4 regions of the Rahnella perminowiae genome follow, and region 2 is predicted to be linked to each of the others. Evidence: predicted binding sites of a transcription regulator. Region 2 holds the regulator's gene; each other region holds the start of a gene.
The links. Region 2 encodes CRP, which controls carbon source genes, mostly activating them, when cyclic AMP is high. Its sites were predicted from a motif close to ATGTGANNNNNNTCACAT; they were not measured.
Positions count from the first base shown of each region.

Region 1 (2,208 bases), on a different contig from region 2:
AACTCGAATTATTTAGGGGTATTGCTTGTTTCAACCACATCTGAAGATCACATAAGACCTTTCTTCTTCAACTCTTCTTTGAAGTTATCGCGGGTGATGAGGACAACATCCGTCACTTCAGTAAATTTCGGTGGTTCAACGCCTTTGGTGACCCATTCATTCAGCATCTGGATACTTTTGTAACCATGGATATCCGGGCTAGGTAACAGGGAACCGTAGAAACCGGTTTGAGCACTTTTTGACAACTCATTCACCGCATCCACGCCGTTGATGCCGATGCCGATGACGTTAGCGGCTTTAAAGCCCTGACCTTCGGTTGCACGAACGCCACCTAATACCGTGTTGTCGTTCATGCCGATGATCAGCCAGTTTTTCACTTCAGGATGTTGCACCAGCAGGGAGTTACCGGCATCCAGTGCGCCCGGTATGTCGTTAGATTTGGTCGGGACTTTATAGATTTGTTTTTCCGGGAATCCGGCTGCTTTCAACGCATCCATCGAACCGGAGGTGCGGCGGCGCGCCGTATCGAGTTCATCTGCCGTAATGGCCATCACCCCGGTATCAGCCACTTTCCAGCCACGTTTTTGCATTTCTTTGTACAGTTCCTGCCCCTGACGTTCGCCGATTTTGGTCGCGGCCATCATAACTAACGGCACTTCTTCCATTGGCTTGCCTTTGGCATTCACAAACTGGTCATCCACCTGGATCACTTTCATGTCATAGCTGCGCGCTTTCGCCATGATGGCAGGTCCGAGACGCGGATCCGGCGTACAGATGACAAAACCTTTCGCCCCGTTGGCCGCCAGGCTGTCAATCGCATTCAACGTTTTTTCACCATCCGGCACGGCGATTTTAATGACGTCGAAGTGGAGATCCTTACCGGCTTTATCTGCGAACCGCCATTCAGTCTGGAACCACGGCTCTTCCGGCTGTTTAACCAGGAATCCCAGCTTCGGATTCTCGGCTGCCATAGCTGAATGTGACATAAGGGCAGCTAACCCGACCGCCGCTAATGCCTTAGTGAATTTATGCATGATGTTCTCCGACTTTTATTGTTGTTTTTCACAATCGCAGTCTTACATCGGGTGGTTTACCGCAATCGTGAAAACGTTATCAGTAGCGTAAAGAAACAAAGTGAAAGTGCGGCGAAGTCCGGTTTTATAGAGGATTTACGTCACACTCTCTTGTAAGACGGGTTAAGTTTTAGCGGTAATTTTGCAACGGAATGTAGAGCGCTATCACACGGCGGGAAAACAGCAGGTTTGTGCATAGATATAGCGATTTTAGCCAAACGCTAACATTTGACCAACCTCACAGAAACATCATTGGGAGCAGATTTGTGCATACTTCCAGCTAACGCCTCCTCACTCACTTTTTTGCATCCTCCTACTGTTAGAGCAATTCGATTCGCCGCCGTAATGACTACGGCAAACCTGAAGGAGTGAGAAAGAATGACGCAAGGTGCGATTGCTCTTGGTCTTGATTTTGGCAGCGATTCCGTCCGTGCCCTGGCAGTGGATTGCCAGACCGGTGCCGAGATGGAAACCGATGTGGTTTATTATCCGCGCTGGAATGAAGGTCGCTATTGTGATGCGGCAAAAAATCAGTTCCGCCACCACCCGCTCGACTACATAGAGGCAATGGAACAGGCGATTAAAAATGTGGTGCAACGTCTGGGCAGCGAACGTGCTGCGCGCGTGGTGGGTATCGGTGTTGATTCCACCGGTTCAACCCCCGCCCCTGTCGATAAAGAAGGCAACATTCTGGCGCTGAAACCGGAATTCGCCGAAAACCCCAACGCCATGTTCGTGCTCTGGAAAGATCACACAGCCATAGAAGAAGCCGAAGAGATCAACCGTCTTTGTCGCAGCGGCAATTTCCCTGACTATTCCCGTTATATCGGCGGCGTTTATTCCTCAGAATGGTTCTGGGCAAAAATCCTGCATGTATCGCGTGAAGATGCGGCGGTTAAACAAGCCGCCGCATCATGGGTCGAATTGTGCGACTGGGTGCCCGCCCTGCTTTCCGGCACCACCGCGCCGGATAAAGTGGTGCGCGGACGTTGCAGCGCCGGACATAAAATGCTCTGGCATCCGTCATGGGGCGGCCTGCCACCCAAAGATTTCTTTGCCGCACTTGATCCGTTGCTGGTTGAACATCTGCCGTATCCGCTGTTTACCGATACCGTTACCGCCGAACAGGCTGTTG
Region 1 covers NZ_JAFMOT010000187.1:218,638-220,845, forward strand. Annotated here, with positions in the region: gene J1781_RS22660 (arabinose ABC transporter substrate-binding protein) at 48-1,034, opposite strand; gene J1781_RS22665 (ribulokinase) at 1,452-2,208, shown strand, end outside.
Region 1: a site for CRP is predicted at 1,300-1,317, ahead of J1781_RS22660 (arabinose ABC transporter substrate-binding protein). Genes of this name have one in related genera too.

Region 2 (2,208 bases):
ACGCACGTCATTACGGCCTTTCTGTAAAATAGATACCACGTCAATTGCACTGCAGCCGCCTGCGGACATCAGTAACATTTCCATCGGGCTTGGGGCTTTATCGCCCGCGTTACCATCCATTGAAATCTGATGACCCGACGCTGACTCACCTAAAAAGGTCAGCCCTTCAACCCATTTGACACGTGCGTGCATGAACTATTCTCCCGGTGAATAAACTTTTAGAAATCTGCTCTCAGAGTACCCTTTAGACCAAAATCTGGCAACGTAACCCGATCGCCATCATGCTGAAGCGAGACAACAGAAGACAGCATCTCAAACCTGTGCTACAAACAAAGCCGAAACATACTTTCCAGTAAATTGCGGTGACGGTTTTTGCGGTTTAAGAACAGAACCCACGGTGTTAACAGCAATAAACAGGCTGTTGCACTCCGACATCCGCTTGCAGCATTTCTGGGGAGTTATATGCTGAAAGGGCGCTTTGGATTTGAAGTGCCATACAGGGAACTCTGAGCCCTGTGATTTTGGGCAGCGATAACAACAGAGGATAATAGCTAATGGTTCTCGGCAAGCCACAAACAGACCCGACTCTTGAATGGTTCCTGTCTCACTGTCATATACATAAGTATCCTTCTAAAAGTACGCTGATTCACCAGGGTGAAAAAGCCGAAACGCTTTACTACATCGTGAAAGGGTCAGTTGCTGTCCTGATTAAAGATGAAGAAGGCAAGGAAATGATACTGTCCTACCTTAACCAAGGTGACTTCATCGGTGAGCTGGGACTCTTCGAAGAAGGTCAGGAACGTAGTGCCTGGGTACGTGCTAAAACTGCCTGTGAAGTGGCTGAAATTTCGTATAAAAAGTTCCGCCAGCTGATTCAGGTTAACCCGGATATTCTGATGCGTCTCTCCGCGCAGATGGCCAACCGTCTGCAAGTGACGTCAGAGAAAGTCGGCAACCTTGCCTTCCTCGACGTAACCGGTCGTATCGCTCAAACGTTGCTCAACCTGGCTAAACAGCCTGATGCAATGACCCATCCGGACGGGATGCAAATCAAGATTACCCGTCAGGAAATTGGCCAAATCGTCGGTTGTTCACGTGAAACAGTCGGACGAATCCTCAAAATGCTGGAAGATCAGAGCCTGATCTCCGCACACGGGAAAACGATTGTCGTTTACGGCACACGTTAATCCCTCGAAAATTGGCGCGGCAGAATACTGTCGCGCCTTTTTTATGGGCTAAGCTTTACCCATGACGTTATGGCGAAAACTGTTTTACCATCCTGAAGTGAATTACGCGCTGCGCCAGACGCTGGTGTTGTGCCTGCCTGTTGGCATTTGCTGGCTGTTTGGCAACTTGCAAATGGGTCTGCTGTTTTCCCTCTGCCCGGCCTGCTGTAACATCGCCGGTCTGGATACCCCGCACAAACGCTTTTTCAAACGTCTGATCGTCGGCGGTTCACTGTTTGCCGTGAGCAGCATTCTGCTGCAACTGATGCTGGAAAACTGGCACGTTCCGCTGCCGCTGATCATGCTATCACTGGCGTTATTGCTCGGCGTTACCGGTGAAATCAGCCCGTTACATGCGCGCCTGTTACCCGGCGCGCTGGTAGCCACTATTTTCACACTGAGTATGGTCGGCGTGCGCCCGATGTGGCAGGCACCGGTGCTGTTCGCAGCAGGCACAGCCTGGTACGGGGTGTTTAACTGGGTGTGGTTTCGTATTTCGCAAGAACAGCCTATGCGCGAAACGCTCAGCCAGCTTTATCTGCAACTCGCGGATTATTTCGAGGCCAAGTACAGTCTGCTGACGCAACATACCGATCCCGAGACGGCGTTGCCGCCATTACTTACCCGTCAGCAGCAGGTTATCGATCTGATTGCCCTGCTTTATCAGCAATTACACATGCTGCCACAACACGGACATCATCATCACCATAAGCGACTGTTTCAGCTTTTTCAGGTTGCTCTCGATTTGCAGGAGCACATTACCGTCAGCCTGCATCAGCCGGAGGAAGTACAGAAACTGGTTGAGGAAAGCCATGCAGAAGCGGTAATCCGCCGCAATGCGCAGGTGATTTCCACCCGTCTTCGGGTGATTGCCGGCGATATTCTTTATCACCGTTTATCTGAGCGCTTTACCATGGCCAATGAGCTGGCTGCGCTGGAGAAAATCGCCGCGCGTAACCCGGACAATCCGGTTGGCCAGTTT
Region 2 covers NZ_JAFMOT010000141.1:1,267-3,474, reverse strand. Annotated here, with positions in the region: gene J1781_RS01475 (OsmC family protein) at 1-192, opposite strand, end outside; gene crp (cAMP-activated global transcriptional regulator CRP) at 555-1,187, shown strand; gene J1781_RS01465 (YccS/YhfK family putative transporter) at 1,249-2,208, shown strand, end outside.

Region 3 (2,208 bases), on a different contig from region 2:
GCGGCCTTCACGTAATCAAGCCACAAGGTTTTACGGCAAAGTTATACTGAATCCTCCATCATCGACTTCAGCAGACGGACTAAATGCTGTTGATCGTCCGGAGAAAGTCTTGCCAGAAATTCAGTATCTACCTGCTGACCGGCGGGCCGGATTTTCGCGAGAACCGCTTTCCCCTCCGCCGTCAGTGTAATAAAACGCCGGCGTTTATCTGCCGGATCGGCTGCACGGATCAGCAGCCCGCGTGTTTCAAGACGTGCCAGCATTTCAGCCAGTGTCGCTTTACTGCTGAAGGCGACATCCGTGAGTTGGACCTGCTCAATTCCGGGGTTTTCAGCAATAGCGCGTAACACTGCATACTGCGGTTTCGTCAGTTCCGGGATGCACTGCTGCCATCTCGCAGTGTGTTGCTGGAATACCTTACGCATTAAGTGAAAGGCTTCCTGTCTCAATTGTGTGCTCATCATCATTTCCCGAATTTCTTATTGGTCTGACTCTATCTTAGCAATCTCTGAAGAACGAATGTGACAAGCTATCGCAGGGTTCTCAAAAAGGGCATAAGAGAAGGATTATTCTCATAAGAACAAAGCGCTTTTCTTGTAAAGGAGAATCAGCCTGTCTCTCAGGCCGATTCTCCTGACCAGACGAACATCCGGAGTGTGTTCTACTAAACGGATCTCATCATGTTACCGGTATCACACAAATCAAAAATCATAAGAAATTTATGATATCTCGCAATTGTCGCTCTCTTTTAACCATTCTATAACAAGTCCTCGGACCACGGACGGACTGACTTTTTTATGTTTAACCCTACAAAAGGCAGGACGAAAAATGACTGCGAAACTATCCGTAACTGCGAAACTATCCGTAAAAGAAAAGGTGAGCTACGGTCTGGGGGATATGGCGAGCCATATTGGCCTGGATAATGTGATTATATTTTTGACGTTTTATTACACCGATGTTGTGGGATTACCGGCAGTATTTGTCGGAACAATGTTTCTGGTTGCCCGCGTCGCTGACGCCATTGTGGACCCCGCGATGGGGCTGATCGCTGACCGGACGCAAACGCGTTTCGGTAAATTCCGGCCTTATATTCTCTGGCTGGCGTTACCTTTCGGAGCCAGCTGTTTGCTGGTTTATGCGGTACCGGAATCCCTGACCTTGGGCGGAAAGATGGTATACGCCAGTGTCACCTATTGCGTGATGATGCTGATGTATACCGCCATCAACATTCCTTATTGCTCGATGGGCGCGATCATCACGCCTGATAATACCCAGCGTATTTCCCTGCAATCCTATCGGTTCTTCCTTGCCACGCTGGGTGGCGCAATGTCCACCTTCCTGATGATGCCGCTGGCAGAGATGATGGGTGGCGGCAATAAACTTGACGGCTATTTTGGTGCGATGGCAATCATGGCGTCGATCGCCGTGGTGATGTTCCTGTTGTGTTTTTTAAACACCAAAGAACGTATCAGTGCGCCGCCGACGCACGAGAATTTTCTCTCCGATTTACGTGATTTAGTGCGTAACGACCAGTGGCGCGTGGTGGCGGCGCTGATCTTCTTCAATATCTCCTTCGGCGTAGTACGCCTCGGCGCGATGATGTACTACGTCACCTATTATCTTGGCCACGCCAGCTACTTTATGTGGCTGCTGGCTGCACATATTGTGGGTAAGAGTCTCGGCAGTTTGCTGGTAAAACCGCTGACCCGCAACCGCAGCAAACTCGCGGCCTTCACGCTGTGCGCGGTGCTGACCGGTGCGCTGAGCGCGGCGATTTTCTTCGTTCCGGCATGGATTTCCCTGCTGGTGGGCATGACGTTGCTGGTTTCAACCTTCTATCAGGTCACTACCACACTGATGTGGGTGATGATGTCTGACGTGGTGGATTACGGCGAATACAAGCAAGGCAAGCGCATGGATGGCACGGTGTTCTCCACTTTGCTGGCGATCCTCAAAATGGGGATGGCGGTGAGCGGAGCGGTGGTCGGCTGGACACTGGGCATAAGCGGTTACGTGCCCCATGCTGCCCAGCAGAATACCGTCGCGATGTTGTCGATTATCGCATTGTTCTCACTGGTGCCGGGCATCTTGTCGATGTTCAGTGCATTGTCGATGCGCTGGTACAAACTCAATGACGCCACCATGAAACAGATTAATCAGTCCAAAATTTCCCGGGAACATGAGCCTGAACGTCAGGCCACCTTGCAT
Region 3 covers NZ_JAFMOT010000173.1:82,377-84,584, forward strand. Annotated here, with positions in the region: gene J1781_RS11090 (MarR family winged helix-turn-helix transcriptional regulator) at 42-461, opposite strand; gene J1781_RS11095 (glycoside-pentoside-hexuronide (GPH):cation symporter) at 829-2,208, shown strand, end outside.
Region 3: a site for CRP is predicted at 681-698, ahead of J1781_RS11095 (glycoside-pentoside-hexuronide (GPH):cation symporter). Genes of this name have one in related genera too.

Region 4 (2,208 bases), on a different contig from region 2:
ATAACCTGAGCCTGACCGCCTGTCGTGCGGCAGTAAACGAACTGATGTCGCAGCGGGTAGATGGCGTGCTGATTAACGTGCCGTTGTCGAATGACGATGCGGGGGCTATTGCGCAGTTGTGCGGCAACTTACCGGCGTTGTTTCTGGATGTAGATCCTGAAGCTGATGTGTTCAAAATTCTGTTCGATCCTCACTGCGGGGCAGAGCAGGGCGTGGCGCATTTACTGGCGCTCGGGCATCAGCAGATTGCCGTACTGACCGGCCCGCTCGAGTCCATCTCTGCACGGCTGCGTTATGAAGGCTGGCTGAAGACGCTGGCATTGCACGATATTACGCCCTGTGCGGTTCAGCATGGTGACTGGAGCGCGGCTTCGGGTTATCAGCAGGCATTATCGTTGCTCGGTCAGCCCGAACGTCCTACGGCGATTCTGGTTGCCAATGACCAGATGGCGCTCGGCGTTCTGCGTGCTGTCCATGAGTTTGGTCTGCGGGTACCGGAACAAATTTCGGTGATGGGTTATGACGATACTGAAGACAGCGCATTTTTCTTCCCGCCGCTGACCACCATCAAACAGGATTTCCGCCTGCTCGGTCACGAAAGCATTAACCGGCTGGTGGAGCATCTGCATACGCATGGCGATCATCAGCAATCCTCGCTGTTACTGCCCACTTCTTTGGTTGAACGCCACACGACCGCCAGACCGGGCACAAACCCGGTGTCACAGGAAGCCTTATCGCAGGAGCTGATCCGCATCGCGCGTCAGCTTAGCGCGCTCTGAACCGGATTTAACCCTCCCATGACGCGGAATTTGTGATCCGCGTCCCTTTCCCGCATACCTCCGCTTTACTTACTCGTCCTGGTTACGCATGTTTATCATATTGTGAGCGCATAACAATTTACCGGGGAGATATTATGACATCATCAGCGGAAGATAAATTATCATCGCTGGCCACTGTTCTGGCCCGCCGTGACTGGGAAAAACCGGCCTCGACACAGTGCAACAGGTTACCTGCACACCCGCCGTTTAACAGCTGGCGGGATGCAGAAGAAGCGAGAGATAATAAGGCTTCAGGAAACATCCGTAGCCTGAATGGCGAGTGGGCATTCAGCTATTTTAACCGTCCTGAAGCCGTGCCGGAGCAATGGCTGCAACAGGATCTGGCAGGTGCCGACGCTGTGCAGGTGCCATCAAACTGGCAACTGGCGGGTTATGACGCACCGATTTATACCAACGTTCAATACCCCATCCCCGTCAATCCGCCGTTTGTACCGGCAGAAAATCCTACGGGTTGTTACTCGCTCACAGTTTCTGTGGATAATGACTGGCTGAGCAGCGGGCAGACGCGCATTGTGTTCAACGGCGTTAACTCTGCTTTCTATTTATGGTGTAACGGCCGGTGGATCGGGTATTCGCAGGACAGCCGTTTACCGGCGGAATTCGATCTTAGTGGTGTACTGCACGCCGGTGAAAACCGTCTGGCGGTCATGGTGCTGCGCTGGAGTGACGGCAGTTATCTGGAAGATCAGGATATGTGGCGCATGAGCGGGATCTTCCGCGACGTCACCTTGCTGCATAAACCGGCGGAGCAGATTACCGATTTACAGGTGCGCACGCATCTGTTTCATGGCTTCACGCAGGCCGAACTGGAGGTACGGGTCAGCGCTGCCGTGCCGCCGAAAACAGCGGCTGATTATCAGGTGCGCGTCGAGTTGTGGCAGGGCGATAAACCGGTCACACAGCATCAGCAACCACTCGGCAGCGAAATCATTGATGAGCGCGGGTCGGCATTTGACCGAACCACGCTGCGTTTGCCGGTCAGCCAGCCTGCGTTGTGGAACGCTGAGCAGCCCGCCCTCTATCGCGCTGTCGTTTCCCTGATTTCTCCGCAGGGGCAGCTTATTGAAGCTGAAGCCTGCGATGTGGGCTTCCGTCAGGTAGAAATCAGCAACGGATTGCTGAAAGTGAACGGCCAGCCGGTGTTGATCCGCGGCACCAACCGCCACGAACATCACCCTGAAAACGGTCAGGTGATGGACGAAGCCACCATGCGCCGCGACATCGTGCTGATGAAGCAGCATAACTTCAACGCCGTACGCTGCTCGCATTATCCGAACCATCCGCTTTGGTACAAACTTTGCGATGAATATGGCCTGTATGTGGTCGATGAAGCCAATATCGAAACTCACGGCATGCAGCCAATGAACCG
Region 4 covers NZ_JAFMOT010000161.1:60,047-62,254, reverse strand. Annotated here, with positions in the region: gene J1781_RS06125 (LacI family DNA-binding transcriptional regulator) at 1-779, shown strand, start outside; gene J1781_RS06120 (beta-galactosidase) at 914-2,208, shown strand, end outside.
Region 4: a site for CRP is predicted at 810-827, ahead of J1781_RS06120 (beta-galactosidase). Genes of this name have one in related genera too.